2 regions of the Veillonella sp. AS16 genome follow, and region 2 is predicted to be linked to the other one. Evidence: a T-box and tRNA genes for the amino acid it is inferred to sense, from the RefSeq annotation. Region 2 holds a T-box; the other holds one or more tRNA genes.
What was found. The T-box of region 2 lies ahead of cysS (cysteine--tRNA ligase). A T-box ahead of a tRNA ligase gene usually reads a tRNA of that ligase, here a tRNA-Cys.

Region 1: it has a tRNA-Cys gene. The T-box ahead of cysS (cysteine--tRNA ligase) is inferred to sense a tRNA for this amino acid. The anticodon was not compared.

What each region holds. Positions count from the first base shown of each region.
Region 1 is NZ_AZYX01000007.1:213,780-230,122, reverse strand. Features, by position in the region: gene HMPREF1521_RS01215 (NAD(P)H-dependent glycerol-3-phosphate dehydrogenase) at 1-957, opposite strand, end outside; gene plsY (glycerol-3-phosphate 1-O-acyltransferase PlsY) at 959-1,558, opposite strand; gene der (ribosome biogenesis GTPase Der) at 1,558-2,892, opposite strand; gene HMPREF1521_RS01200 (bifunctional 4-hydroxy-3-methylbut-2-enyl diphosphate reductase/30S ribosomal protein S1) at 3,007-4,905, opposite strand; gene HMPREF1521_RS01195 (1-acyl-sn-glycerol-3-phosphate acyltransferase) at 4,896-5,516, opposite strand; gene cmk ((d)CMP kinase) at 5,509-6,192, opposite strand; gene HMPREF1521_RS01185 (NAD(P)/FAD-dependent oxidoreductase) at 6,201-7,448, opposite strand; gene HMPREF1521_RS01180 (pseudouridine synthase) at 7,445-8,173, opposite strand; gene scpB (SMC-Scp complex subunit ScpB) at 8,175-8,684, opposite strand; gene HMPREF1521_RS01170 (ScpA family protein) at 8,697-9,422, opposite strand; gene HMPREF1521_RS01165 (phosphoethanolamine transferase) at 9,575-11,407, shown strand; gene HMPREF1521_RS01160 (DUF523 domain-containing protein) at 11,583-12,035, opposite strand; tRNA gene HMPREF1521_RS01155 (tRNA-Leu) at 12,097-12,185, opposite strand; tRNA gene HMPREF1521_RS01150 (tRNA-Cys) at 12,200-12,274, opposite strand; tRNA gene HMPREF1521_RS01145 (tRNA-Gly) at 12,284-12,358, opposite strand; tRNA gene HMPREF1521_RS01140 (tRNA-Phe) at 12,366-12,441, opposite strand; tRNA gene HMPREF1521_RS01135 (tRNA-Asp) at 12,446-12,521, opposite strand; gene HMPREF1521_RS01130 (MBL fold metallo-hydrolase) at 12,572-13,168, opposite strand; gene HMPREF1521_RS01125 (TrkH family potassium uptake protein) at 13,177-14,664, opposite strand; gene trkA (Trk system potassium transporter TrkA) at 14,677-16,017, opposite strand; gene HMPREF1521_RS01115 (S1 RNA-binding domain-containing protein) at 16,023-16,343, opposite strand, start outside.
Region 2 is NZ_AZYX01000007.1:402,768-419,110, reverse strand. Features, by position in the region: gene HMPREF1521_RS02085 (ATP-dependent Clp protease ATP-binding subunit) at 1-1,629, shown strand, start outside; gene radA (DNA repair protein RadA) at 1,805-3,178, shown strand; gene HMPREF1521_RS02075 (PIN/TRAM domain-containing protein) at 3,194-4,345, shown strand; gene ispD (2-C-methyl-D-erythritol 4-phosphate cytidylyltransferase) at 4,329-5,507, shown strand; gene gltX (glutamate--tRNA ligase) at 5,507-6,976, shown strand; gene HMPREF1521_RS02060 (bile acid:sodium symporter family protein) at 7,112-8,065, shown strand; T-box leader at 8,228-8,430, shown strand; gene cysS (cysteine--tRNA ligase) at 8,481-9,929, shown strand; gene HMPREF1521_RS02050 (Mini-ribonuclease 3) at 9,919-10,404, shown strand; gene rlmB (23S rRNA (guanosine(2251)-2'-O)-methyltransferase RlmB) at 10,397-11,128, shown strand; gene sigH (RNA polymerase sporulation sigma factor SigH) at 11,203-11,886, shown strand; gene secG (preprotein translocase subunit SecG) at 11,898-12,119, shown strand; gene rnr (ribonuclease R) at 12,175-14,538, shown strand; gene smpB (SsrA-binding protein SmpB) at 14,547-15,017, shown strand; gene HMPREF1521_RS02020 (hypothetical protein) at 15,168-15,668, shown strand; gene HMPREF1521_RS02015 (6-carboxyhexanoate--CoA ligase) at 15,668-16,343, shown strand, end outside.

The DNA.
Region 1 (16,343 bases), 190 kb from region 2:
TAATGCTGCAGCAGGTGTTTTTTTCTGATGCAATACATCGTGTAAAGCCGCTGTAATCGGCATCTCTATATCATGTTCTTCAGCCATCTTATGAATGATATCTGTTGCAAAAAAACCTTCTACTACCATATTGGTGTGCTGCATAATATCATCCATCGACCTGCCATCAGCTAACTGTTGACCTGCCGAGCGATTGCGACTGTGACCGCTCATACAGGTGGCAATAAGATCACCCATACCGGCCAGACCTGCATAGGTTTCTTTTTTCGCACCTAAAGCAACACCGAAACGCGTCATTTCATGAAGGCCGCGCGTCAGAAGCATAGCTTTACAGTTATCCCCTAATGCCAAGCCGTCCACAATCCCCGCCGCCAGTGCAATAATATTCTTTGTTGCACCGGCCAGTTCAACACCGATTAAATCCGTACTGGAATATATTCTAAAGTTTTGACTATGCAAGGTATTTTGTAATTTGATGGCCACATCAAGATTGTTCGTACTCAATACGGCGGCAGCCGGTAGATTCCGGGCGACCTCCTCCGCATGGTTCGGTCCTGTCAAAACAGCTAAATTACACCCTACAGAACCTAATACCTCAGACATAACGGTAGTCAACAATTTTCCTGTAGTTCGTTCCACCCCTTTTGAACATAACACATAGGACTGTTCCTTATGCGCATAAGGTTGTATTGCCTCAAGGCTGGTTCGAACATGGACAGACGGAGTTACCATTAACACAATCTGAGCATCACGAATACAGGACTTCAAATCCGAACTGAATTGTAAAGAATCGGGTAATTTAACCCCTGGTAAATATTCTTTATTCTCGCGGTCGATAGCTAATTGTTTTCCGAATTCAGGACGACGGCAATATATAGTTGTAGTGTTTCCCGCTAATGCGGATTTTATGGCTAATGCCGTTCCCCAACTACCGGAGCCGATAACAACTACGTTCATATCATTCATCCTTTTTTATACGTTCTACTTTCAACTCATTACCTGCCAATAGACGTTTAATATTATCCCGGTGACGTATCACTACAAAAAGTCCGGCTAAAGCACCAAATCCAACAAACCAATACGATTCACCTGTAAAATACATCAAAAATGGTACCAATACAGCGGCTATGATAGATCCTAAAGATACAAGTTTCGTCATATACACGATAACGCCCCAGACAAGCAGACAAATGACGGCCACTAAGGGAGATAATGCAATAAGCACGCCAAGCCCAGTTGCAACACCGCGACCGCCTTTAAAGCCCAAAAACAGAGACCAATTATGCCCTATCATGGCCAGGATACCACCCAGGATCATATACATAGGACCATAAAATGATAGTAATAAAACTCCGGCAGACCCCTTTAAAGCATCACATAAAAATACCGGTAAAGCCGCTTTAAGGCCTATAACCCGATATGTATTGGTAGCACCGATATTTTTAGAACCGTATTGACGTACATCCGTATTAAAAAATATCTTGCCAATAATTAATCCACTGGGAACGGAGCCTATGAGATAGGCTAATATAGCATATACAATAATCATCGAATCAATCATTCTTCATCATCCCGTTTTTTACCGCGTAATATCAAGCGAATCGGTGTTCCTTCAAAGCCGAAGGACTCTCGCAATCGATTTTCTAGGAATCGCATATATGAGAAGTGAATCAACTCCGGTTCATTTACAAAAAGAATAAATGTAGGCGGTTTAACGCTGGCCTGTGTCATATAGTAAATTTTAGGAATACGACCATTCCGTGACGGCACAGGATTAACGGTTTGCGCATCTTGCAACAATTGATTTAATGTACCAGTCGATACACGACGATATTGTTGTTCGGAAACAAATTTCAACATATCCGCCAACCGATGAATGCGTTGCTTTGTCAAAGCAGATGCAAATAGTATCGGAGCAAATTGTAAAAAGCCAAGTTCGTCGTATATATCTTCGGTAAAACGCAATGTGGTTTTATCATCTTTTTCTACAAGATCCCACTTATTGACAACGATAACGACACCTTTACCGGCTTCATAAGCATAGCCGGCAATTTTTTTATCCTGCTCCGTCACTCCGTCCTGAGCATCGAGAACAAGCACGACAATATCAGAGCGGTCCACCGAACGTAATGAGCGAACAATACTGTACCGCTCAACAGCTTCCTCAATTTTAGCTTTCCGTCTCATACCGGCCGTATCGATAAGAACGAATTTCTGTCCATCATGAGTCCAATGGGTATCGATAGAATCCCGTGTAGTACCTGCCACATCGGATACAATCACCCGATCTTGACCAAGCAATGCATTCGTCAATGAGGATTTTCCCACATTCGGCCGGCCGATAACGGCAACATGAATCGTATCCTCATCATCTACATTCGTACCGACCGGAGGAAAGTGTTTTACCGTATCATCCAATAAATCACCGAGATTCATTAAATTCTTTGCAGAAATACCGATAGGGTCACCTAGGCCAAGATTATAAAATTCATAAATATTCGGTTCCTGATTTACGCTATCAATCTTATTAACTACAAGCACAACAGGTTTTCCGCTGGCTCTAAGAATGTTGGCAACCTCTTCATCAGCAGGAACAATGCCCTGTTTGCCATCCACGACGAAAAGAATAACATCCGCCTCTTCAATAGCGAGCTCTGCCTGTAAGCGCATCATCTTAGGAATTACATGACTATTTTCTGTTACAAATTCAATACCACCTGTATCAATCATCGTGAATTCACGATTTAACCATTCCGCGTCAAAGTAAATACGATCCCGTGTTACACCGGGAATATCTTCTACGATGGAAATACGTTTATTAACAATGGCATTAAAAAGTGTAGATTTTCCTACATTTGGACGACCTACGACGGCCACTAATGGTTTTGCCATAGTTTCACCTCATTATCAACTATAATACATTATAATATTTTATCATATTCCCCATACAGTACGCAAAAAGGCTAACCAAGGAAAACCTTGGTTAGCCTTCTATTAGACAATGAATTATTCAGCGTCTTCTGCAGTTTCTTTTGCTTCCATCAATTCAGTCAATGCCAAACCCAATTTCTTTTCATCTTTATTAAGAGAAATAATTTTAACTTCAACTTCTTGACCACGGTTCAAGTAATCTTCAACTTTCGCATTACGTTGTTTTGTAATTTGAGAGATATGAAGTAAACCTTGAATGTCGTCGTTAACTGCTACGAATGCACCGTAAGCAACCAAACGGACAACTTTACCTGTAATAACATCGCCTACATGCAATGTTTCTTCCGCCACGTCCCATGGGCTCTTAGTCAAAGCTTTCAAGGACAAGGATAATTTATTGCTTTCAGCATCAAAGGATTGTAATTTAACTTCGATTTCTTGACCAACGGAAAGAACGTCTTCCACTTTTTTGATTTTTTGCCAAGAGATGTCGGAAATATGAAGTAAACCTTCAATACCGCCGATATCTACGAAAGCACCATAAGGCATAATTTTGCGAACAACACCTGTATAGTTTTCACCAACGGTGATATTTTTCAATGCTTCAGCTAATTTAGCTTGACGTTCTACTTCCAATACGGCACGACGGGAAAGAACCAAACGGTTTTTCTTTTCATCGATTTCAAGTACTTTAGCTTCGAATTCTGTGCCAACCAAGTTGTCCAAAGATTTTACAAAGTGAACATCACCTTGGGACAATGGAATGAAACCACGAAGGGATTTAACGGTTACTACCAAACCTGCTGGAATAGCATCAATACCTTTACATAGGATGGTTTCATCTTTTTCTTGTGCTTCGATAACGTATTGCCAATCTTCATCTTTAGCCAAGCGAGTCATGGAAAGATAAATAGGATTATCTTCTTTGATGTGATTCATGATAACTGCTTTAATTTCATCACCATTCTTTAACACATCTTTGGCAGATTCTGGTGCTGGATAAGAAATTTCAGTTCTATTCAAAATGGCTTCTGTTTTATAGCCAAAAGATACATATGCACGTTCATCTTCAACTTGAACAACTGTACCTTCTACAACATTCCCTTTCTTAAATTCTTCTTGACCTTCTGCTGCTAATAATTCTGCAAAATCTTTCATTGTCTCAATGACCTCCTTAATAATCCAGTCGGGAGTCGATGCTCCTGCTGTTACCCCTACCGTCTGTACTCGGTCAAACCATTCCAGTTGTAATTCAGTAGAGGTTTCAATGTGATAGGTTATACATCCAACGTCACGACATACCTCTGCCAATCGGTTTGTGTTACCGCTATTTTTACCGCCTATCACAATCATAAGATCAACACTACGAGCTAATTCAACGGCAGAGTTCTGTCGTTCTTGCGTTGCATTACAAATCGTTTTGAAAACCTTAAGATTCTTAGATTTTTTCTCTAATATGTCTATTATACTGTTAAATTTAAATTGTGAAAAGGTTGTTTGTACAACAACGCCCATTTTTTCCACAATTTGTAATTTTTCAGCGGATTCCTCATCTTCGATGATTATTCCTTTGTTATCTGCCCATAAATTAATACTTTTGACCTCAGGATGGTTCTTTTCACCTAAAATCACTAAAGTCATTCCATCTTCAATGACGGATTTCGCATCCTGTTGTGCTTTTTTTACATATGGACACGTAGCATCTACAACATTAAGACCTTTTTCTTCGGCTTCATCATAGACAGCCGGCCCCACACCGTGAGAGCGGATAATCATAGTCCCCTCTTCGATATCCGATACAGCCTGAACAGGACTGACACCTCTTCTTTCAAGGCGGCCCACAACTTGAGGGTTATGAATAATAGGGCCTAATGTATAACTCTTTCCACAATGATTAGCCGCATCATCCGCCATTTCAACAGCCCGTTTTACACCATAACAAAAGCCGTGATTTTCCGCCAAAATTATTTCCATAATATCTCCTGAATAGAATTACCGTGATATGAATCTATCATGCGTTGGATTTCACCTTTTACACGATCATTTACCTCTTGAATAGCCTCAGGTGTCGGTTTTGCTTTTTCTACAGAAATCTGTTCACCAATAATACAAGCTACCCTTCCCCGTTGCATATTATGCGATCCGATAATAGCTACGGGAACGATACCTATACCGGTGCGAAGAGCGATAGAAGCCGCACCGTCATGAAATCTGCCCAGTTTACCGCTTTTTTGTCGATTTCCTTCCGCAAAAATACCGAGGACCTTATTCGCTTTCAATAATCCTAACGCATGTCGAATAGCAACCTTATCAATAGCGCCACGATTCAAAGGAAATGCACCAAGCCAGGTACAAAGGAATCTTGAAATCGGATTAACAAACAATTCCTGTTTGGCCATAAAATGCACGTGTCTTGGTAATGCATATCCGACTATGCACGGATCGTTATTACTCATGTGATTCGGCACAACGATAACAGGTCCTTCCATAGGGAAATTATTGCGCCCATAAACTTTTAAACCGTATCCGACTTTATAGCGTAACCAAAAAGCAGTACGCCATAGCCAGGTGGAAAATCTATTCATGATTAATTATCTCCTGTACCAACTGCAATATACGATTCACCGTTTCATCAAATGTCATATCACTAGAGTCTATTACTACCGCATCGTCGACACACACTAATGGAGATTCCTCACGATTCTTATCCATCTCGTCCCGGCGCTCTACGTTCTTAGTTATCTCATCCAAAGATTGTTCGTTAGCTGTTCCCTGCACTTCAAGCCATCTGCGTTTCGCACGTGCTTTCACAGAAGCGGTTAGATATATTTTTAATTCCGCATCAGGTAAGACTACGGAACCGATATCGCGACCGTCAAGGATGACGCCCCCTTCATCCGCCAAAAGACGTTGACGTTCTACCAGATATTGACGTACCCCTTTATGGGAAGCTACTTCGGAAACGGCATTGTTTACTTGAGGCGTACGAATAAAGTCGGTCACCTCTTGGCCCCGTACAAACACCTTACAGGCATCATTGCCCGGTTCCATCGTTAACTCCAGAGTTGGAAGGATGGTCTCCACCGCCGCCTGATCAGTAGGATCTATACCGTCATGTAAAACAGCCCACGTAACGGAGCGATACATGGCGCCCGTATCTATATATAAATATCCCAGTTGCTTTGCCACAACTTTTGAAATACTACTTTTACCGGCCCCTGCAGGACCGTCAATGGCAACAGCAATTTTTTTCAAACTCATAATAACCTCTATTCCTCATCTCCATGAACAGCGTGCATAGCCGCGACATAGCCCGTAGAAAAGGCGGCCTGTAAATTATATCCGCCCGTGAAAGCATCGATATCAAGCACTTCACCGGCACCATATAACCCTTGAATCAATTTTGATTCCATCGTTTTAGGATTAAATTCTTTTAATGATAGTCCGCCGGCTGTAACAATAGCCTCCTCCACAGGACGAAGCCCTTTTACAGTCAATGTCATATGTTGTAACACATGACATAGCCGTTGACGTTCGTCCCTCGTAATTTGATTAACGGGCTTTGCAGGATCTAATTCTGCTAATCGTATAACGACAGGTATTAAATTTTGCGGCAACAAATCCTTCATCCCATTCGTTAATTGCTTCTTTGAATATAAATCAAAATCTTTTTGTACACGCTTATCCAATACATCCGGTGTCAAAGCGGGCTTTAAATTAATCTCTATAGAGATTTGAGGATCTTTTTTGCGCAATAATTTTCCCACCGTATGACTGAGCGATAAAATAGTGGGTCCCGTAATACCGAAATGTGTAAACATCATTTCTCCAAACTGCTTCGCCTGTATCTTATTTTTCGAAATAACCGATACCTCTACATTACGCAAGCTAAGGCCCATGATATCCTTAACCCATGTTTCATCAGTCACGATCGGTACCAAGGAAGGTCTGATATCTGTTACCGTATGCCCGATTTGTTCCGCCAGTATATAACCGTCTCCGGTAGAACCAGTCAACGGATAGGAAGCACCGCCTGTACATAAAATAGCCGCATCACATGCGTATCGTTCTTTATCGGTTCGCACACCAATAACACGGCCATCCTGAACCGTAATTTCTCTTACGGGCTCATTCAGTCGAACTTGAACATGATACTTTTTAAGAACTTTCATGAACGTATCACGTACGTCCAAAGCGGAATCCGACTCAGGAAAGACGCGACCGCCGCGTTCAACTTTTGTCTTAAGGCCCCAACTATGTAACAACTCCAATAAATCTTCATTACTGAAACGCTCATAAGCGCTGTATAAAAACTTACCGTTTCCCGGTGTATTCTTTATAAATTCAACCATATCAGCTTTATTAGTGATATTGCAACGGCCCTTACCGGTAATTCCCATTTTCTTACCGACCATATTCATTTTTTCTAACAGTATGACACGAGCGCCTTCACGACCGGCGATAACCGCCGCCATCAATCCTGCTGCACCGCCTCCAATAACAATGATCTGCTTCATTTCTTATCAGACCCCAACGCTTTTAAAGCTTTCACCTCGCGAGACGTCAACTCTCGTGAACCGCCTCTCTTTACACCACCTAACGTAAGTCCCCCATAAGCGATGCGCTTTAAATTGTGAATACGATAGCCGAAATGCTCAAACATGCGTCGTACCTGACGGTTCTTTCCTTCGTGAATTGTAATCTCCACCTCATGAACCCCGTTATGATCATCAAAGCCCAGATCTATAATCGTAGCCGGTGCGGTCATACCGTCTTCAAGATTGACACCGTTCGCAATGATTTGTAAATCTTCATCGCGTACTCGACCTTTAATACGAACTTCATACGTTTTTTCTACACCTTTTGAAGGATGTGTCAAATTCTGCGCCAACTCTCCATCATTGGTAAGCAATAATAATCCTTCCGTATATAAATCGAGACGACCTACAGGATAAATACGTTTCGACTCATTTTTTATATAATCCAACACGGTTTCTCTACCCTGCGGATCCGATACGGATGTGATGACCCCCTTAGGCTTATTCAATAAATAATATACCGGTTTTTCTTGTGCCAATAATTGACCATCTACCTTGACACGATCCTTTTGCGGATCGATTTTTACGCCTAGCTCCGTCACTTTGCGACCATTAACCTGAACATGTCCTTCTGTGATCAACGCCTCTGCCTTACGTCGTGATGCAATACCACAACTGGCAATATATTTCTGTAATCGTTCCATATTACCCTTCTGTTTCCGATACTTCCTGATGCAGTGCATCTATCGATTCGACACCGGCACTGCGCAAAAACTCATCTGTCGTGCCATATAAAATTGGTCTCCCTACCGTATCCTTATGACCCAGCTCAGCAATGAGAGATCTGGTAAGCAACTGTTTGATGATTTTATCGCTATTAACCCCGCGGACTTCTTCAATTTCCGCCTTTGTAATAGGCTGCTTATAAGCGATAACAGCCAATGTTTCCATCGCCGCATTCGATAATTTATCTTCCCGCTTGCGGATATGTCCCACATACGGTGCTGATTCACTGACACTCACCAATTCTACACCGGCACCGGATACACGAACACGTATCCCCCGATCATTCAATTCCAATTCAGATTGTAATGATTTAATATAATCAGATATTTCCTGTTCTGAAAGCTCGAAAACATCCGCCAACATATCCTGGGATATCGGTTTCGCAGCAGAAAATAAAACAGCCTCTAAATGCTTTGTCGGTAACGACATAGTATCCCCTTTCTACAAATTTTGTCCTACGGTTGCTGTAAAGATAATATCTTCACCTTCACTCCGCATTTCCATCACTTGCTGTTTAAGTAACTCCAGGACGGCCATGAATATTGTAACCATACCGCTCTTCGTCTCAATAGCTATGAGTAATTCTCTAAAATAAAGGCTTTCACCACGGCGAATACGGCTGGACAAAGACAAAATCATATCCTCTAAACTATACGTGTCCTTTTCCACTTTAACTTCATGTAAAGGCTCTTCGTCAGATATTTCCTTTGCACGTTTCAATGTTTGATAAAAGATTTGATACAACTGTGAAAGTTCAAAATTATAAACATTATCTAATCCCAGCACACTGGTTTCTTCGGGGCGGCTAAAACAGTCGGAAGATGTGGACGTGCGTTCCATAAGTAGAGCTGTGAAGTCTTTAATCTTTTTAAACTCCACTAACTTAGCCACCAGTTCATCCCGAGGATCTTCCGCCTCGTCCGGTTCCGGGTCTGCCTTAGGTAACAGCATTCGTGATTTAATTTGCAATAATGTGGATGCCATAACGAGGAATTCACTGCTGTAATAAATATCAAAATGATTCCAATTATCCAGATATTCCAAGTATTGGCTCGTAATCTCGACGATAGGAATATCGGTGATATCTATTTTATGTTTTTCGATGAGATGCAACAGCAAATCAAGAGGGCCTTCAAAAACGTCCAGCTTGTAATTATAATCGCCCATAATCCCCAATCCTCAGAAATAATATATTTAACTATATAATTATAAAGCATTTATCATAGTACTTTCAAATAATTGTTTTTTTTGCATTCATCTGCTATCTTTATTAGAGTAGTTATTATATATTATTGTTTTCTTGTAAGAGAGGCCGTATTATGTCATCCATGATAAAGCAAATAGGACGTAATCCTATTTTTCGCTTTGGTATTATAGGCATTTTGTTATATATTGTACTGTACATCATCTACGAACCGATTACATTAGGATTAGATGTAGAAGATATTACAATTTTAGCTGTGCCTACTATTGTAGGTACATTTTTATTTCAATATTTTATGGGCTGTACCGTGTTTCATCGCCCGTTTTTGGGATATGGATTAGTCGGTATTCTATGGGCATTGACCTTTCCGTTGCTATTCCACTGGTCCTACGTAAAGCCTCTATATTTTTATGAATTTGCCAATGATTTTCTCTTCGGTCTTCTCATCTTTATGGGGTTTTCAGGAATTCAATTTCTAATCACCCAGACTAATCGATTCCATAAAACGACATCATTCATCATGGCTATCATCACCATGATACTAAGTCTCATTCCGTTCCTACAAATCGGCTACTACATGACAACTTGGCATTGTTTGACTCCGGCCAGCCTCCTCGCAGTATATATGACTAATCCGGAGGAAGCCTTCGGATTTCTTAAAAATGCCGCCGGCATCCCGGGCCTAATAGCCGTTGGAATTGGTCTAATCCTTTGGACATACTTATTATATTGGTCCAATCTGGGCATGAAATATGTAGTAAATCTCAACACGACACGACCTATGCGATCCGCATTGCTCATCGCCTCGATAGCCGCATTTCTCGTATACGTGCCATTCTTTTTATTTCCCAAAACTTGTATCGTAGCCAATTGGATTTCAGCCGGTGATTATGTAAAACAAATGCAGCAATATAATGATAATCATCATCTTGTCTTTGATTCTTTCAATTTGGATTCAACCGATACGGCTGCTAAAGAAACACCGGGCACAATCATCCTCGTCATCGGTGAATCGAGCTCTCGAGATTATATGAAAATGTATAATCCCGCTTTTCCTTATGATGATACACCTTGGCAAGGTGCTATGTATGCGGATAACAAAGACTTTATCTTCTTTGATAATGCATATTCATCCTATGTACAGACCGTTCCGAGCCTGGAACGCGCCCTATCTGAGCGCAATCAATACGATGATCGACCATTCCTCGATTCCGCCAATATTTTAGACATTGCTAAAAAAGCGGGATACACTACATCCTGGTTCAGTAATCAAGGTGTATTCGGAGAATATGATACGGCGATCTCGTTAATGGCGAAAACAGCAGATACGACGAAATGGGCGCATGAATCCTATGCATTCTCGGATCGCTACGATGAAGCGTTATTGCCATTACTCAAGACCGTGGATCCTACCAAAAATAATTTTATCGTCATTCATATCATGGGCAGCCATATTTATTATAATGACCGTTATCCTCATGAATTCAGTAAATGGAAACAAGGTCCTTATCCTGACGGACAGGAAGCCTATGCGAACAGTCAACTCTATACGGATTGGCTATTACAGCAAATTTATACATATGGTAAGGAAAAACTGAATCTTCAGGCTATGGTATATTTTTCCGATCATGGTGAAAGTCTCGATAAATCTCACAATCCAGACACATTCGACTTTATCATGACGCATATACCATTCTGGATCTATTTATCTCCTCAATATCGCGCTACCTATCCACAAACGGTATCAGTGCTCAATAGTCATAAACATCAGTATTTCACAAATGATTTACTCTACGACACCTTGGTAGGGCTCATGCATGCACCGAGTCAAAGATATGATCCGCAGCGGGATTTCAGTAACAGCAAGTATCGTTTCAATTTGCATAACCTTACTACCCTGCTCGGAGATCAACCCCTAACAAACGACCCAGCAAATGCAGGCAAATGATTTTATATTAATTTTATATTAATTACATATATATGAACAACAGCCTCCTAAGGTTGGCACTATTTACCGCAAAATCGTAAATAGCTATCAACCTTAGGAGGCTGTTTATCTGTAAATAATTTTAGATAATTCCAAATTATATTGAATAGCATATATAATTTTCAATACTTCTATATTACTTATATTTTTCTAATAAATCGAGAATATCATCTTCCGTATAAATCTCAATGTCATGATGCAATAAACGTTCCACAGTCACACCATGTCTATTTGTAAGGGTTCTCGTAAAAGTACCGTCGTAAATGCGTTTATATCCGCAGCTGGGACTTTTCGCTTTCATTAAGGCGACCTTGCAACTATTCTGTAATGCCATATCTAATACGAGCTGTGCTCCATTCAAAAATGCATCCGTTACATCGGTACCATCACAAGTACAAATATTGGAACCGCATCGTTCCGCCGGCTGTCTCGGCGTATCTAACCCGCCCAATACCTCCGGACAAACAGGAATTAAGTTAAATGAAGCTTCTAACTCTTTAAGGCAAGGAAGTGCATTATCCTTTCCATCATAGCGGCAAGGCACTCCGCAGAGACATTCACTGATCAATAGATTAATTTTTCTCTTCATAAATATCCCCTATAAGATAATTTTCATATAAAATAAAAAAGACTAACCTAAGTTAGTCTAATGGTGCCGAGGACCGGAATCGAACCGGTACGGTTGTTTCCAACCGACGGATTTTAAGTCCGTTGCGTCTGCCTGTTCCGCCACCCCGGCATGGATGACGTTTGTGGAGGCGGCACCCAGAATCGAACTGGGGAATAAAGGTTTTGCAGACCTCTGCCTTACCGCTTGGCTATGCCGCCATATAAAATTGGAGCGGGAAACGAGATTCGAACTCGCGACCCCCGCCTTGGCAAGGCGATGCTCTACCACTGGGCTATTCCCGCATGTACATGGTGCCTCAGGACAGAATCGAACTGTCGACACACGGATTTTCAGTCCGTTGCTCTACCGACTGAGCTACCGAGGCATGATGGCGACCCCGATCAGATTTGAACTGACGATCTTCGCCGTGACAGGGCGACATGTTAACCGCTACACCACGGGGCCTTATCCAAAGTACTTGATTAGTATATCGGTTATCACAATATTTGTCAACACTATAACAAAAGATTTTTCATAAAACGTTCTTCATTCCGCAAGGTCGTAGAATCCTTATGTCCGGGCTCAACTATCAGGTTTTTAGGCAATGACAAAAGGTAGCGTATACTCGCCAATAACTGTGATGCATTGCCATTATAATTGTCCGTATTTCCCACATTTTGCTTGAAGAGAGTGTCCCCCGTAAAAAGGTATTCACCTATTTCAAGGCAAACAGATCCGGCACTATGCCCCGGCGTATGATGCACAGTTATCGTAAAAGGATCTAAATTCAACTTACCGGGCAACAGATCTTCACAGTCGGTATACATCTTTTTTTTATATACACTGGGGCGTCTTCTAATGAGCTGTAGCAACTCCTGATCTTCCGGATGCAAATACGCAGGAATATGATAATGCTCACAGATATCATCCAAAGCGGATACGTGATCACAATGGCCATGTGTTAATAATACGGCTAAAGGCTGTGAATCCCCTACCATATTAATGATATGATGACTATGAAAACCGGGATCGATGATTAGAGATTTTCCATCTTGAATCAATACATAACAATTAGCCTTATATAACCCTAGCGGACGTTTTATAACCTGCATCGTTCCTCCTAAAGAATTTTATAGCGTTTAAGAGGTTCTTTCTTGATAAAATAACCTTCCCAGAATTGGGGGTGTAACATAACGAGAATAGTAAATAATTCCAGACGACCTAATAACATATCAACAGATGCGATTAATTTAGCCGTATTCGGCATAACAGCAAACGAATCAGTCGGACCAAATCCGCCAAAGCCTAAGCCTACATTGCTTAAAAATGCGGTAACAACCTGTAATGCATCATAAGTCGTCAATCCCGTACATGTCATTAAAAAGGCGGAGCCTACATAGATCAACAAATAAAGGAATATAAACTGTTGTGTCATCTGAATCGCTTTTTCCGGCATCGGCTTACCACTGATGCGCACAACCTGTACCATATCGGGATGAATTGATTTACGTAAATACAGAATACTGCTCTTAATAAGAGTGATAAGCCGAATAATCTTTATGCCCCCTGTAGTAGATCCGCTGCAGCCTCCAAAAAAAGTACAAATGAACAGCATCATTTGCGCTGCTGCCGGCCATAAATCATAATCGCTGACAGCAAATCCGCTCCCGGTCTGTAAAGACACCAGATTAAATGCCGAATCCCGAACGATCTGCAATGGATCAGTATAGCCCGAATGCCATGCTAACGATATTGCCGTAACTGCAATACCAATAAATAAAACGAGCCAATACATGCGGGTTTCAAAATCATGTAAAAGAACCCCTATTCCCCGTTGCAATGCCCCGTAATATATAGCAAAATTACCACCTGCAAGAATCATAAAGAATATAAACACAAAGCAAATGTAATTGTTCTGCTCATAAATAAATGCACCTGCCGTAGTCGGAGTAAATCCGCCCGTAGAAATGATGGAGAACGCATAATTTAACGCATCAAAAGGACTGAGTCCTCCCGCCCATAACATAAGGAAGCATAATACGGTAAACACCACATATAACTGCCATAATTTCAAAGCTATAGATTGTACACGAGGCATCACCACGCCTACCTTAGGTACAGATGCTTCGGCATTAAAGAAATGAGCTGCATCGGCACCTAAATTTTTTAGAAAGGAAAGGATTAAAACGATAATCCCCATCCCGCCGATCCAGTGCATTAAACCGCGCCAAAGAATAAACGTATCCGGCAGCTCATCAACATTATAAATTATTGTAGCGCCCGTAGCCGTGATACCTGATGTAGCTTCAAAAAGGGCATCAAAACCATTCGTAAGTATTCCACTGCCTAGAAAGGGAATGGCCCCTAAAATAATCGTTAGAATCCAAATGGAAGATACTACAAGAAAGCCGTCGCGCAAACTGAAATTTTGACTGTCACGACCATAGCGAACAAGAACCGCCCCCAGTACTACGGAAAGACCGGTAGTAATTAGAAATGACCAGTATGCAGTTTCAAATGCTATGCCATATATAAAGGGAATTATCGTAAATACCCCGTAAATATAAAGTAGCTTGCCCACCAAAGACATGACGATTTGAATGCGCATAGACCCTCCAGACTACGTGAGATACTTAAGTAATTTACTTACCGATTCAGGTAAGGTAAACATAATGATATGATCACCATCAAGAATCCTCGTGTCACCGCGAGGAACAATGGCTTCATCACCACGTAAGATAACACCGACCAAAGCTTTTCCGGGGAGGCGTATATCCTTTAACTGTTTGCCTGCCACCGGAGATTCATCGGTAATAGCGATTTCAATAGATTCCGCCTTACCTCCTTCAAAGGTGGAAATAGATACAACACCTTCTCCGCTGCGAACAAAACGCAAAATTTGACCTGCTGTCAAGAGGCGCGGAGAAAATACGACGTCAATACCGACCTGCTCCATAAGCATAATATACTCAGGGCGACCTACGCGAACAACAGTTTTAGGAATACCCATATGTTTTCCTACAAGGGCCACCAACAGATTCAGTTTATCATCATCCGTCAATGCGATGATAACATCACTATCCGCAATTTCTTCGGCTTCAAGCAGGTCAAAATCGGTACCATCACCATTGATGACCATCGCTCTATCCACTTGAGCCGCTAACTGTTCGCATCGTTCAAAATTTTTCTCAATAATCTTAACGGAAAAGCCGGCCTGTTCTAATAGTACAGTCAGATTCCGCCCCAATAAACCTGCGCCGATGATGACCGCGCGTTTGTAAAAAGCCGTATGATTATGAAACCATTGATTTTCTACCGTTTCAATCCCTTCTTTAAGGCCTAAAAAGAATACGCTGTCGCCGGGTTGCAGCTGGCTTTCACCATGGGGAATAATCATTTCCCCATATCTTAGAATACCTACGAGCAGAACCCCCTCAGGAAATTGAATATCCTTCAGTGCACGCCCCACTATCGGTACCTCATCATTCAGTTTGAATTCCATAAGGCGCACAGCCCCCTGTCCGAATTCCTCCACATCAATGGCAGACGGAGTTTCAAGAATTCGCAACAATTCCTGCGCTGTAACCATCTCAGGATTGATAAATAGATCTACGCCCAGCTTGGCTTTCATATCGTCATCCATATGTTCAGCCAGATTATTATCCCGTACACGGGCAATAGTCGTAGGCACGCCCATGATTTTAGCCACTGCACAAGACAGCATATTTACTTCATCCGAATCCGTTACGGCAATAAACATGCCCACATCAGACATGTCGATTTCATTGAGCAGTTGTAAATCACTGCCATTCCCCTGGACTAAACTGACATCCAAAGTGCTTTCAAGATTGTTAATGCGTTCCGGTGATTTGTCGATCACATATACATCATGATCATCCTGAAGCAATCGTTGTGCTAATGAATAGCCGACCTTACCGGCCCCTACAATGACAATTTTCATCGCCTTTATTCCTTGTCTTGTGACTCATTACCTGCGAGAGATGAACGACCGATGTCTGTAAGTAAGGTCCAACCATCCTCTTGAATAATCTTCTTTTCCTTCATCAAATGGCCCAATGCCCGTTTGAAAGCCGCCTTGCTGATGTTAAATTTATCTTTAATTAACATCGAGGACGACTCATCACTATAAGGCATTTTACCTCCTCGGTTAAGGAGATATTCCATAATAATATCTCCATCCGATACGATGGCTTTTTCCTTTATAGGTCGCATTGATACATTGATACGTCCGTCGTCACGTTTGAATGTAATACGACCTTCAACCAT
Region 2 (16,343 bases):
GATATGATTGTCTTCATCGATGAAATCCATACCTTGGTCGGTGCCGGTGCAAGTGAAGGCGCTATGGATGCGGCGAATATTTTAAAACCGGCCTTGGCACGTGGTGAATTCCAGGTTATCGGTGCCACAACACTTGATGAATATAAGAAGCATATTGAAAAGGATGCGGCTTTAGAACGTCGTTTCCAACCTGTTCAGGTGGGGGAACCGTCTGAAGAGGATGCTTTGGAAATATTAAAGGGCTTACGGGATCGTTATGAAGCATTCCATAAGGCTAAGATTACCGATGAAGCCTTGGAAGCAGCCGTTACATTATCGAGTCGATATATTACGGACCGTTTCTTACCTGATAAAGCCATTGATGTGGTTGATGAAGCGGCATCCAAGGTGCGTATGAAGGTATTCTCCGCGGCTCCTGATGTCAAGGCTTTGGAAGATCAGCTTAACAATGTAAAGAAGGAAAAAGAAGCGGCTGTAACGGCGCAGGACTTCGAAAAGGCTGCCAAGCTTCGCGATGAAGAACAACGCATCGCAAAGGAAATCGATGATAAGAAATCGGAAGCTAAAGAGACAAGCGACAAGAAGTTAGTTGTTACAGAAGAAGATATTGCGGCTGTAGTAGCGCAATGGACGGGCATTCCCGTTTCAAAAATTGCGGAAGAAGAGTCACAAACCTTACTTCATTTGGAGGATGAACTTCATAAACGCGTTGTCGGTCAGAACGATGCGGTTACAGCTGTAGCTAAGGCTGTACGTCGTGCGAGAGCGGGTCTTAAAGATCCTAAACGTCCTATCGGGTCCTTCTTATTCTTAGGCCCAACGGGCGTAGGTAAAACCGAATTGGCGAGAGCTTTGGCGGCGTCGTTATTCGGGGATGAATCGGCCATGATTCGACTTGATATGTCGGAATATATGGAAAAACATACCGTATCGCGCTTAGTCGGTGCACCTCCGGGATATGTAGGATATGAAGAAGGCGGTCAATTGACTGATGCCGTTCGTCGTAAACCATATAGCGTTATCTTGCTCGATGAAGTAGAAAAAGCTCATGCGGACTTTTTCAATATCTTGTTACAAGTTCTTGATGACGGTCGACTTACAGATAGTCAAGGTCGTACAGTGGACTTTAGAAACACCGTTATCATCATGACAAGTAATTTGGGGGCTAAAGCGTTACAGAAGGATTCCCCGGAATTGGGCTTCTTGGCGGCAAAGAAAACGGATGCTGTGGTAAATGAAAAGAAACCGATCGATTTTGAGGAAGCTAAGAAAGCTGTTCTGGATGCGGTAAAACGTCATTTCAGGCCGGAATTCTTGAATCGTATCGATGAAATGATTGTATTCCATCCATTGACAGAGTCAGATTTGGAACAAATTGTTACGATTTTGATGAGCAGTGTTAAAAAACGTCTTGAAGAACGCGATTTACATTTGGATATTACATCGGAAGCAATGAAGTTACTTGTGAAAGAAGGTTCCGATTTCGCTATGGGTGCTCGTCCTTTGAAACGTGCTATTCAACGTTTGATTGAGGATCCTGTATCCGACCTTATCTTGAAAGGCGAAGCTGTGGAAGGCACGACTATCAAGGCGGATGCCAAAGGTGACGAAATTGTTGTGACTGTATAATGTAATCCGATAGATTATGCGGTTATTTATAAGCTTTCATATAAAATATAGAGCTTAAATGGTATACTATTAGATGATAATAGTTGACCACTTGTAGTAAAATTATGCACAAAGGTCATGAATGATTATCATTCATGACCTTTTTTATATCTATCGTGAAAGTATCTGAGGGATTATGGCAAAAGCAAAATCTGTATTTTTCTGTCAAAATTGCGGAGCTGAATCGTCAAAATGGATGGGACGATGTCCGCAATGCGGTGAATGGAATACTCTGGTTGAGGAAATTGTAAAAGAAACGAAGCATAGCCGTACGCCGGGGCGCAGCATCGGACAGCAGTCCGTAAAACCGACGGCATTACCGGATATCGAGCTATCCTCCATTGCGCGCATATCGACGACCTTTTCTGAAATCGATCGCGTTTTAGGGGGCGGTATCGTACCGGGTGCATTGATGCTGCTCGGTGGGGATCCGGGTATCGGTAAATCGACTTTACTTTTACAGGTATCACAGCAAATTGCCGATACGGTGGGAACCGTTCTGTATGCATCTGGAGAAGAATCACAATTACAGCTGAAATTACGTGCAGAGAGATTACATATCAACGGTGAACGATTACAGGTCATAGCGGATACCGATTTGGATCATATTCTGGATCAAGCGGATTCATTGATGCCGTCATTACTCGTTATCGACTCTATTCAGACAATGTATACGGCGGATATTGACGCCGCACCCGGCAGTGTCAGTCAAGTGCGCGAATGTACATCACGCTTACTCAGGTTCTGTAAAGAACGCAACATTCCGACCGTTATCATCGGACATGTAACAAAGGATGGAAACATTGCAGGACCTCGAATGCTGGAGCATATGGTTGATGTAGTACTTTACTTTGAAGGCGAACGATCGTATCAATTCAGAATTTTGAGATCCATTAAAAATCGTTTCGGTTCCACATCCGAAACGGGAATCTTTGCTATGGTAGAAGAGGGGTTACAGGAATTATCCAATCCATCTGCCTCTTTACTGGCGGAGCGCTCCGATGAAGAAAGCGGCAGTGCCGTTATGATTTATCTTGAAGGGGTTCGCCCGATTTTAGTGGAGGTGCAAAGCTTAGTGGTGACTACCGCATTCGGTATGCCGCGAAGGACGGCTATCGGCTATGATTTAAATCGACTCATCGTATTGCTGGCGGTCCTTGAAAAACGTTGCGGTTTTACACTTGGTAATAAAGATGTATATGTAAACGTCATCGGAGGTCTCAAGGTAAATGAACCGGCCTGTGACTTATCTATGGCTGTGGCGATTGTGTCTAATTTAAAAAATCGCATTGTACCGACAGATATGGTTATACTCGGTGAAGTAGGTCTGACCGGCAATGTTAGAAGCATACCGCGCATCGAACAGCGCATCAACGAGGCGAAGAAATTAGGCTTTACTAAGTTTATTATTCCTGACGGTAATTATAAACAGATCAAGGATAATGATAAATCCATTCAGATTCGCGGCGTCAAATCTATTACAGAAGCGATGCAGCTGGTATTTTCTTAATTAGGAGGTGATTTGATGATTTATCGCATTTTACGTTATGTTATTGCCATTCTTGTGGGCACGGCCGCCTACGTCGGAATGGACACATTAGCACCGATTATCGATCCGTATTTGGTATCACAATTCGAGACTTTTGGGGATATGTCATTGACCGTTGCTCGGCTTGGAGTTCTGATTTTCGGTACGGTGCTAGGTGTAATTATTGGGTATTTAGTTTCATCATTTATTTTGAAGCAGGGTTTAGTTGTTTCTAAACGTTTGGAACGGGTTCTTTCACACATTCCGAACCAAGAATTAATTGCGGGCACCATCGGTTTATTATTCGGTCTTATTATTGCAAATTTAATCGGTGTCGCATTTAATCAGGTGCCTATAATCGGACCTTATATTCCAATCATTTTGAGTGCCATTTTCGGGTATAGCGGACTTAAAATTATGGCTCGTAAGGGGCCTGAAATCTATCTGAACTATGTACAGCAGTGGCGCGAGGATGGGACGAAGAAACCGGGTCGCTTTAAAATGTTTTCCAACCATAAAAATGATAAATTTGAAAGTACGCCAAAATTATTAGATACATCCGTAATTATTGATGGCCGTATCAAGGAATTGTGCGGAACCGGCTTTATTGAAGGCCCTCTTGTGGTACCTCTTTTTGTATTGAATGAATTACAAATTATTTCGGATTCCGCCGATGCTACAAAGCGCAATCGAGGTCGTCGCGGTCTTGATATTTTAAAGGAGATGCAGGATGCTAACAATGTAGCGATTGAGGTTGTCGAAGACGATTACGATGATTTAACCGAGGTGGATTCTAAATTGATGCGTCTCGCCCTCGATAAGCAGTGGAAATTGATGACTAACGATTTCAACCTCAATAAGGTGGCCCGTGTTCAAGGTATTACGGTCTTGAATCTTAATGAATTGGCGAATGTACTGAAGCCGGCTCTTATTGCGGGTGAATGGATTCGCGTTCAGATTATGAAAGAGGGTAAGGAGATTCATCAAGGTGTGGCCTATCTCGATGATGGTACGATGATTGTCGTTGAGGATGGCAGACCGTACGTAGGTCAGTCTGTGGAGGTCATGGTTACATCGATTTTACAGACGAGTGCGGGTCGCATGATTTTTGCTCGTGTCGACGGGGGACAACATGGACAAGGAGATTAGCTGTATAGTTCTAGCCGCCGGTGCAGGTCGGCGTATGGCATATAAGGAGAATAAAATATTCATCCCTTTGGGAAACTATTCCATTATTCAACGTACCTTACAACAGGTGGCAAGGATTAAAGGTCTTGGTGAAATTATTTTAGTGGTTGCTGACGGTGAAGAGAAGTATATGGCGAATCATATAGAATCTCTTGATATATCCGTACCTACGCGCATCGTAACGGGCGGCTCGGAGCGTCAGGATTCCGTAGGTTGTGGCCTTAAGGTCGTTTCTAATGAAAGTTCTATCATTATTGTGCATGACGGAGCCCGTCCTCTGGCAACGACAGATATGTTTGAGTCCGTTGTCGCTGCCGCCCGTAAATATGGGGCCGCCACGGTGGGTGTGCCTGCTACGGATACGATTAAGCGCATCGATAATAATCATGAGGTCGTAGAAACATTGATACGCAGCGAGCTTTATCAGATACAGACGCCGCAAGGCTTTCAGAAGGAACTATTTCAGGAGGCCTACCAGAAGGCAAGCGATGATGCATTCCTCGGAACGGATGATGTGTCTCTTGTAGAATATTTAGGTAAGCCGGTACATATTGTAGATGGTGATTACTGTAATATAAAGGTGACGACCCCTAATGATATAGCTGTGGCAAATCGGTATTTGGGGATTGAGGAGAAGCGTATGCGCATTGGATTCGGTTATGATATTCATCAGTTAAAAGCAGGGCGTCCCTGTATATTAGGCGGTGTTCACATCGAATCGGATGTGGGACCTGATGGACATTCCGATGCGGATGTGCTCATTCATGCGTTGATGGATGCCATGCTGGGGGCTGCAGGACTTCGAGATATCGGTTTTTATTTCCCGCCGGAAGATGATCAATATAAGGGGATTTCAAGTCTACTTTTACTGGGAAAAGTGAATTCCTTATTGAAAGAACGGGGGCTTGAAGCCTATAATATAGATATTATGGTTATTTCTGAAACACCGAAATTAAAGCCTCATATCGATGATATGAAGACAAACCTGCAATCGGTGCTGCACATACCATTAGAACGCATTAGTATTAAAGCGACAACCAATGAGATGTTAGGGGCTATAGGTCGTCGTGAAGGCATTGCCGCTCAGGCTGTCGTTTCTGTATATGAAGGAGAGGTTTTATAATGAGTTCCATGAAAGTTCGTTTTGCTCCAAGTCCTACGGGGCCGTTTCATATCGGTGGCGCCCGTTCCGCATTGTTTAACTGGCTATTGGCACGTAAGGAAAAAGGGACATTCGTATTGCGCATCGAAGATACGGATTTAACCCGTTCCACTCGTGAAAGTGAAGAAAATATCAAGGCTTCTTTGAAATGGCTCGGCATGGACTGGGATGAAGGAATCGATGTGGGCGGTGATAACGGTCCGTATCGTCAGACAGAACGATTAGAACTATATAAAGCGGTAACACAACGTCTACTGGATGAAGGCAAAGCTTATGAATGTTACTGCACACAGGAAGAACTTGAAGAAGTACGGCAAGAGCAGATGGCCCGTGGAGAAACACCTAAATATAACGGTCACTGTGAACATTTAGATGAAGAAACAAAGGCAAAATATATTGCGGAAGGCCGCAAACCGACGATCCGTTTGCGTGTTCCGTTGAACAAGACCTATGCCTTTGATGATATGGTACGTGGTCATGTATCCTTCGAATCCAATGGGGTGGGTGACTTTGTTATCGTTAAATCTGACGGTATTCCCGTATATAATTTTGCCGTAGTTATGGATGACCACATGATGGGGATCACCCATGTTATCCGGGCGGAGGAACATTTATCCAATACGCCTCGTCAGATGGCTATTTATGAAGCTTTAGGATGGGATATTCCCACATTCGGTCACATTTCCCTTATTCTCGGCAAGGATTATAAGAAGATGTCCAAACGTCACGGCGCCACATCGGTAGAGCAATATAAACAATTAGGCTATTTACCGGAAGCTTTGGTGAACTTTTTGGCATTGTTAGGCTGGGCTCCGGAAGGGGAAAATGAATTCTTCACGCCTGATGAGTTAATTGAAGCCTTCTCTATGGATCGGGTTGCGAAAAATCCGGCCGTATTCGATATCGACAAGTTGAACCATATCAATTTCCATTATATGAAGAACTTAACTGATGAAGAACTGTTCCATCTTTGCTTACCGCATTTAAAGGAAGTCGGACTGGCTCCTGATAGTTTAAATCAAGCGGATATAGATCATTTAACATTGTTATGCTCCACATTCCGCGATCATATCAGCTTTGGTGCACAAATCAAGGATCATGTGGGGATGTTCATGGTGGATACGGTGTTCCTTGAAGAAGGTCACGAAGAAGAATTACGTGCCGTTCTGAATGAGGAATCCGCTCCGACTGTATTGACTGCATTCCGTAATGCTTTGTCCGCATTGGATGAAATTACGCCGGATGCCGTAAAGGCAACTATCAAGGCGGTTATGAAGGAAACATCTTTAAAAGGTAAGTTTGTATTCATGCCGATTCGCGTTGCCTTAACAGGTCAAATGCATGGACCGGATTTGAATAATATCGTAACATTACTCGGTAAAGAACGATGCTTACATCGTTTGGATTCTGCGGGGAACCTTACAAAATAATACTTAAGATAATATGGTATTAAGAAAGCCTCTTATGAACATATAGTTTATAAGAGGCTTTCTTGTGTTACCGTTATATATTTGCTATAATTATCGGCGTGTTTTATTTGATTTTTTTGAAAGTGAGTGTATATAATGCAATTTGTTCATTCCGTGAATCGCTTATTTAATAGTTATCTGTCCTGGATCGTGTTGTTAACGGCTGTTATAGCCTATTTGCTACCGAATTTCTTTGCATGGATGACGCCGTATGTGGCATATATGTTACAATTTGTCATGTTTGCAATGGGATTGACATTGACAGCTCAAGTTTTCATTGATGTATTTAAACAACCTTTAAAGGTTATTTTAGTTTCTGTCATTCAATTTTTATGGATGCCTCTAGCAGGCTTCTTGGTTGGTATAGCATTTAATTTTCCTCCGGAAATAGCTATCGGATTTATTTTATTAGGTGCCTGCCCGGGCGGCACCGCATCCAATGTTATGACCTTCTTGGCTAACGGTAATGTGCCGTTGTCCGTATCGGCTACGACAGTATCAACCTTATTAGCACCGGTGTTAACTCCATTATTCGTAGTATTATATGCAGGAGTTACATCATCGATTGAAATAGCATTTATGCCAATGTTTATTTCAATCATAAAGATTGTATTGGTACCGATTATCTTAGGTATAGTATTAAACTATTTTATTGGTGTAAAGATTGAACCGGTTAAATCCGTCTGTCCTACTATTGCCGCTATCGCTGTATTGCTTATCCTAGCAGCGGTTACAGCTGTCAATCAACAACGTATCGCTGAAACGGGCATCATTATTTTTGTAGCTTGTCTAGTACAGAATTTAAGCGGTTATGTAGTGACATATGTGGTGTGTAAAATCCTCAGTATAGATGTCTCTTCTCGACGCGCTATGCAGATTGAAGTGGCAATGCAGAATTCAGCATTATCTGTGTCTCTAGCTATGAAACATTTTACACCTCAAGCGGCTGTGGCCGGTGCGGTATTTTCTATTATTCATAACTTTACAGGATCTATTTTTGCCGGTATATGCCGTAAGCATGATGATCGGGAAAAGTTGGAAAAAGCATAATTTGATAGATAATGTAAAACGATGTTAATCCTCATTCTCGAATGACTCTATTGTGTTTAAAAGGGTAAGCACATGATCTTCGCGGATGAGGATTTGTCGTATTATCATTGACATTATATGGTGTAATTGGTACAATTATTACATATTTAAATAGGTTATATATTAATAGCTGAGACTGAAAGAAGTACTCTACAACTAACTTTTTAGCGAGGATCGATGGTGGGAGGGTCCAAGGATAGGTAGATGAAATGCATTCACGAGCTGACATTCCGATTATAGGTAGGTTTGTCCGGTCACGCGCCGTTATGCGTCGAGTGGGTATGAATGTACCTAACAGAGTGGAACCGCGGACCATCGTCTCTGTATGAGATGAGGGGTCTTTTTTATTTTATAAAAGATGGAGGCATCGGCAACGATGAGAGAAATTACAGTTTATAATACTATGACGCGTCAAAAAGAGGTGTTCTCTCCTGTAACACCGGGGGAAGCCAAGATGTATGTATGTGGTGTAACACCATATAATCATCCTCATATCGGTAATGCGCGTCCGTTCGTAACATGGGATGTAATCCGCCGGTATATGAAGCATGTAGGCTATAAGGTTACATATGTGCAAAACTTCACCGATGTGGATGATAAAATTATTAATACATCCAATGGGGAAGGCGTATCTTGGGATACTATTGCAAATCGTTATATCGACAGTTACTTTGAGGTGATGGATGCGCTCGGTGTACAGCGTGCGGATATTTACCCTCGCGTGTCTACACATATTGATGATATCATCGCCATGATCAGCACCTTGATTGAAAAGGGGTATGCCTATGAACTTGACGGCGACGTATATTACAGCGTTGAAAAATTCGATCATTATGGCGAATTATCCGGACGTACATTAGATGATATGGAAGCCGGTGCTCGTATTGAGGTGGACGGGCGTAAACATAATCCGATGGATTTCGCTTTATGGAAAGCCGCTAAACCGGGTGAACCGTACTGGGAAAGTCCGTGGGGCAACGGTCGTCCCGGCTGGCATATCGAATGTTCCGCCATGAGCCAGAAATATCTCGGTACGGAATTTGATTTTCATGGCGGCGGCAGTGATTTGATCTTCCCTCATCATGAAAATGAAATCGCTCAGTCCGAAGGTTGTTCCGGACAACATCCGGCAGTACGTTACTGGCTGCATAATGGGTTTATCACGATTAACTCCGAAAAAATGTCGAAATCTCTGAATAACTTTTTCTTGGTAAAAGATATTTTAGAGCAATATAGTCCGGATGCTTTGCGGTACTTTTTGTTGAGTACCCATTATAGAAGTCCGTTGGATTTTTCCGATGAACGTCTTGAAGAGGCTAATAAGTCCTTGGAACGTTTAAGTACAGCTATTGAAAATCTATTGTATTTGGAAGGCTGTGAAGCGGGCGAATGTGATGAAGCGCAACGTTTACTGGCTCGAGCGAAGACGTACGAAGAAGAATTTGAAGCCGCCATGAGCGATGATTTTAATACGGCATTAGCTACGTCCAGTATGTTCGGCTTGGCAAAAGAAATCAACATTTATTATCAGGAGGTTTCAAGCCGTAACGGCGTTGTATGTCAGGAGGCTATTGCCGAAGTAAAACGCATCTTTAAATTCATGACGGAAATTATCGGTGTTCTTGAAAAGGCATGGGAAGGTAATACCGGTGCTAATGCTGCGGAATATGAAGAATTGATGCAAGTTATCCTATCTGTTCGTCAGGCTTGTCGAGATCAAAAACAATGGGCATTGGCGGACTGCATCAGAGATCGTTTATCGGATATCGGTATTGTTATTGAAGATTCTCCTCAAGGGGCACGGTGGAAAAAACGTGAAGTTTAAACAATTTCAGTTCTTAAGAAATGAAGCCGTTAAAAAATTACATCAGTTAGATAAAGAACCCATGCATTTACGCAGTCGTACAATTGAGGATGCCCTTGGCGCGGATGCGGTGATGCTCGCCTATATCGGGGACGCCGTATACTCAATGTACGTTCGGGAGCGCGTGGTGCAGATGAATATTTCTAAGGTGCAGGTATTGCACACCATTGTGACGGAGTTTATCTGTGCAAGGTCTCAAGCAAAGGTGTTGCAGGTGTTGGAGACTACTTTCACGGAAGATGAACAGGCTGTAGCGAGACGGGCCAGAAACAGTCATGTGAATGTCCCTAAAAGCAGTTCTGTTCAGGAGTATCGCAGCAGTACCGCCTTTGAGGCGGTTCTGGGATTTCTGTATGAAACACGACAGGATGAACGTTTACAAATGTTGATGCGTGAAGCTTTTTCCGCGACTTTACAAGGTATGAATCATGGATAATTACATCGTAGGCCGTAATGCGGTCAAGGAAGCCCTTAAAAGCGGGCGCTCCATTCAACGCATTCTGGTCAGTGAGGATAAGGTTAAAACAGGGCTTGCCGATATTGTGGGCCTTGCAAAATCTCACGGAATTGAGGTGCGACCTACACCGATTAAGCAGATGAATAAGTATGAACTTGATGTACCTCATCAGGGGGTTATCGCGTTCGTGTCCGCCGTACAATTCAAAGAGTTAGGTGAAGTATTGCAAGAGACCGACCATGAAGTACCGTTACTGATTCTTACGGATGGTGTGGAGGATCCTCATAATATGGGGGCTATCATTCGAACGGCCGAATGTGCCGGTGCTACGGCGGTACTCATTCCGAAGCGACATAACGCACCGATTAATGCTACTGTAGCCAAGACCTCAGCCGGTGCTATAGAACAAATTCCACTTGTTCAAGTCGGTAATGTGGCGCAGACGGTCAAGCAACTACAAAAGCGGGGCTTTTGGGTCCTGGGTGCTCATATGGAGGGCGACAGAACCTTGTACGAAGCTGATATGACGGTTCCTACGGTTCTCGTTATCGGGAATGAAGGAAAGGGTATCAGTCGCATCGTAAAGGAAGCGTGCGATTTTCTCGTTACAATTCCGATGTATGGTCGTCTGAATTCTCTGAATGCATCTGTAGCGGCAGCTGTTCTCATGTATGAGGCCGTGCGACAGAGACAAACTAAATAGTTGAAAATCATAGATGCTTTCAGTATAATAAATTATATTGGGTTTTCTCTCGTGATTGTAAGGAGGAGCACACTATGAAGATGATTCATACACGCAAGTCCGATTACAATTTCAAAGAAATGACCGATGAGCAAGTTGTGGTCATTGCTCAGGAAGAGCAAAATGAGTTTGCAATCGATTATATAGTCAATAAATATAAGAACTTTGTTCGTGCTAAGGCTCGTTCCTATTTTCTCGTAGGGGCCGATCGTGAGGATATCATCCAAGAAGGTATGATTGGGCTTTATAAGGCTACTCGTGATTTTAAACATGACAAATTAGCATCATTCAGAGCTTTTGCTGAACTATGTATTACAAGGCAAATCATAACGGCTATCAAGTCTGCTACGCGCCAGAAACATGCACCGTTAAACTCCTATATATCGTTAAACAAACCTGTTTATACGGAGGAATCGGAGCGAACTTTGATTGAAATGCTGTCTTCCGCAAAGGTTACAAATCCGGAGGAACTGATTATCAGCCAAGAGGAACTGGATGATATTGAGCGCAATATCGGCCATATTTTGAGTGATCTTGAGTGGGAGGTTTTGGAAGGTTATCTTGATGGACGATCTTACCAAGAAATGGCGAAGGTCACGGAGCGCAGTGTTAAATCGATAGACAATGCGTTACAAAGGGTTAAACGTAAATTAGAGAAGTATTTAGAGCATCGTGTATTGGACTCTGTCGGAGTCTCACAGGAAGGAAGACAACAGTGACAAATATTTTTATGGTCCTAGAAATAATCGTATCCGTATTATTAATCGTGGTTGTAATAGCGCAGAACAGTAAGAGTTCAGGTATGGGTGGTGCCGTATCCGGCGCTGCGGATTCCTCGTTTGGCGGTAAGGAACGAGGTTTAGACGGTTTCTTGTCCAGATGTACGATTATATTGGGGATTATCTTTGCTGTGTTGAGCTTAGTATTAGGAGCAATGATTAATCAATTCTAATGATAAAAGCCTGCATTGCAGGCTTTTATTTTTTATAATTAAAGGATGTGGAGTCTTGAAGAAAAAAGTATTACAGTTTTATAAATCCATAGAACCACATGCATATCATATCGAGGATGCCGCTGTAGATAATCATATTAAGGGCGGCAAAGATTTGGAACGGTTTATTCGGGCCGCTCATAGCCTTGGAAAAGAAGGCGTTTTGCAATCTATACGCCCTGATGTATATATGTACCAAGAACAACACTATGATGAATATGAAGGAATCTATAAGGGGTATCGTAAATCTTTCGGATTTGTCATCATGCCTGAAGGGGAAGATGATATTTATATTCCGGAAAAATATAAAGGTACCGCTATGCATAATGATAAGGTACGTGTTCGAGTTATTCCGTCCACCTATATCAATCACAAGCGGGAAGGGCTCATTATAGATATTATTGAACGTGCTAATGAAACGATTGTCGGCACCTATGATCGGCAACAGAATTTCGGCTTTGTCGTACCGGATGATGAAAGAATCGGTACAGATATATTTGTAGCACTTGAAAATACCTTGGATGCTCGTAGCGGTGCGAAGGTATTGGTAAAAGTTACAAAATGGCCGGAAGGAGATAAAAAGCCGGAAGGGGTCATTACGGAGATTCTCGGTTATAAGGGAGATGTGGGCCTTGATATCAACTGTATCATGGCGAATCATAAGATTCCGTTTTCATTTCCTGACGATGTAATCAAGGCCAGTCAGCGTATCGATACAGTTATTCATGATGATCCAAAGCGATGGGACCTCAGAGATTTGCAGATGGTTACCATAGATGGTGAAGATGCAAAAGACCTGGATGATGCCGTAAGTGGGCGCAAGCTACTGAACGGTAATTACGAATTGGGTGTTCATATTGCGGATGTCAGTCATTATGTAACATCCGGTCAGGCCATTGATAAAGAAGCCTATAAACGCGGCACCTCCGTATATCTCGTAGACCGCGTCGTACCTATGCTGCCGGAGGTCTTATCAAACGGTATCTGCAGTTTAAATGCGCACGAAGACCGATATGCTATGACCTGCATGATGGAAATTGATGAAGCAGGTCAGGTGGTAAACTACCGTATTAAGCCTTCCATTATCCGAGTTGGACGTCGTTGCAGCTATAAAGAGGTATACAAGGCTTTGGCGGAAGACATTATTCCTCCGGATTTGGCGGATTTTATGCCTATGTTACGGGATTTGGCGGAGATTGCGAATATTCTTAATCGGATGCGTCGTCAACGTGGTGCATTGGATTTTGATTTTCCTGAGTACAAGGTGTTACTTGATTCGGAGGGGACGCCACTGCGCATTGTGAAACGTGACAGAACCTTAGCTGAGCGACTCATTGAAGAATGTATGCTTATCGCCAATGAAACGGTGGCAACTCATTTAAAGGATACACATCGGGCATCCGTATATCGTATTCATGAAATGCCTAACGAGGAGAAATTATCTCTCTTTCAAAAGGTTCTCAACTATCTAGGTGAAAACCTCATTCTCGGTGCTGATGGCGTTGCACCGCGGGATTTTCAAAAAATTCTCGATACGGTAAAGGGAAAAGATATCGAACAAGTTGCTCAGATTATGGCGTTGCGATCCATGCAGCAAGCTAAGTACAGCGTGGAAAATGTGGGGCATTTCGGTCTGGCATCCGCTTGTTATACGCATTTTACATCGCCGATCCGTCGATATCCGGATCTAATGGTGCATCGTCTGTTGAAGGCTGATATGCACTGGCCGAACGGATATAGTAAACGAGATGTGGATGAGGAATTTTTAGTACGTGCCGCGGAACATTCATCGATTCAGGAACAGGTCGCAACCGAAGCGGAAAGGGAAACGACGGATTTGAAGACGACTCAGTATATGGTTCCTTTTGTAGGGGAAGTATTTACGGGGATCATTTCGAGTATCACATCTTTCGGTATGTTCGTGGAACTCGAAAACGGCATTGACGGTCTCGTTCATATCAGTATGATGACGGATGATTACTATTTCTTTGACGAAGAACATTTCGTCCTTGTAGGCAAACGGACCGGACGCATATATCGATTAGGGGAAACCGTAACGGTAACCTTGGTGAAAGCCGATGTAGAGAAGAAACAAATTGATTTTGTTCTCGGTGAAGTTGATAATTTGGCGGCGATTCAGGAACAATTGAACAATGATTCGGATTACGGTGATTCTCGTAGAAGTAGTGGGGCCCGCAAGTCGGGCGGATCCAAAACGAAGGGGCGTAGAAAGCAGTCTTCTCGTAAGGACGGTTCCGGTCGCTCGAAATATGATGCTTTCAAAAGTAAAGCGGGTAAAGGTAAATCAAGCCGTAAGAAATCTCATAAAACATCGAAACGAAGCGGTTCGAAAAAGTCTAAGGGAAAACGTAAACGATAGGAGGCTATATGGCAAAACAATCAAATCCGTCGCTTATTGCTGATAATCGTAAGGCGCGCCATGATTTTAATATTCATGAAACCTATGAAGCCGGCATTGCTCTGACGGGGACGGAAATTAAATCCATTCGGCAAGGAAAATTGAATTTAAAGGACAGTTTCTGCCGCATTGATAAGGGAGAACTGTTACTCTACGGCGTGCATATCAGTCCTTATGAGCAGGGGAACCGCTTTAATCATGAGCCTGAACGGACCCGGAAGTTATTGATGCATAAATCGGAAATCAATAAATTGCACGCGCAGGTGAAGGAAAAAGGATATTCCTTGGTACCGTTAAACTTTCATTTCAGTCGTGGTTATGTAAAGGTTACGGTCGGTCTCGTAACGGGCAAAAAACTTTACGATAAGCGTCAGGATATGGCGGAACGCGATGCGAAACGCGATATAGAAAAACGTTTGAAGGAACAACAGAAATATTGATCTTACAGCGATGCGCTGTTCTGTAGCTAATTGTTAACTGCATTTCATAATTTGAAATGCAGTTTTTTCTTGTATAATTATGATTCTCTAATTATAATGTAAACTATAAGAAAGTTTGTGGTTAACATTATCTAGGTAGAGGAGATTATCATGAATCAGAACATCAGGTACATTACGGAAATCGCAATTTTAACGGCTATGATTACTGTGCTGGGGGCAATCAAAATTCCCAATGTTATACCGGGCATAGAATTTCAACTGTCCGCACCTTTGGCGGTGGCAATTTGCGCCGTATTCGGGTTTAAGAAGTACATTATCAGCGGTTGTTTATCGAGCTTAATCGGTTTGGCACTGGGGACACAAACCATATTGAATGTGATGATTGCTATGCAGTTCAGACTGATTGTAGGGTTGATTTTGTGGGTGTGTCATAATCATATGGTCGGCATTATCATATCCGGTCCTATTGCATCGGCTTTAGCAAGATTATCGCTATCTCTATATATCGGAAAAGCGGCGTTACCAATGATCGGATTAGCCGTACCGGGTATGATTTTCACCGTTATTATGGCCCCCGTATTTGTGAAAGTATTCCAGAAAATTCATAATCAGGTACCTCAACATCACTCCGTAAAAGGGAAGGTGTTATGATGAAACCTTTATATAGTATACGTATGCGTGCTGCTCAAGGAGGTCCTCATGAATCGGGAGGACATCATATTTCCGGTGCAGAGCGTATTGTTACGATGGATCAGGTGGGGACAGTGGCTCAGTCTTTAGTTGATCGAGCTTTACATCATAGTAAAGGGGTTGCTGATTTTATCAATATCACTGTCGATCTTGTACCGACGGATTCCATACGGCATATCTCCGTGTTGGACGTAGAGGAGCATGAAACCTCCGACGTATCCGATGCCCGTTTACTGGCAAAGAAACTTCTGGAGAAAACTGAAATTACTTCTGCATCCGTGGATAAAGGGGTATCTTTATTATGTGGTCTATCAACATCTATGCGCGGCGCTATGTTGATTGATTCCGTTTCGGGTGAACGCATTGATGAAGGTCAGCGAGGCGTGCGTGTCAGTCATATGGACACCTGCTCAGATCTCAGTATATACAATATGAATGAACATATGCGCGAGGCTCTGGTATTAGCCTCGAAGGTACAATCCTGTGAAGGCATTGTCGGTGAATTGTGCTGGTCCGATGACCCGGATTATACGGTAGGCTATGTCGCCTGTGACGGTGTATATCATCGTCTTCCTCATATGAAAGAAATGGGTTCATCCATCGGAGGGCGTACCTTTTTTGTTAAAACGGGAACAG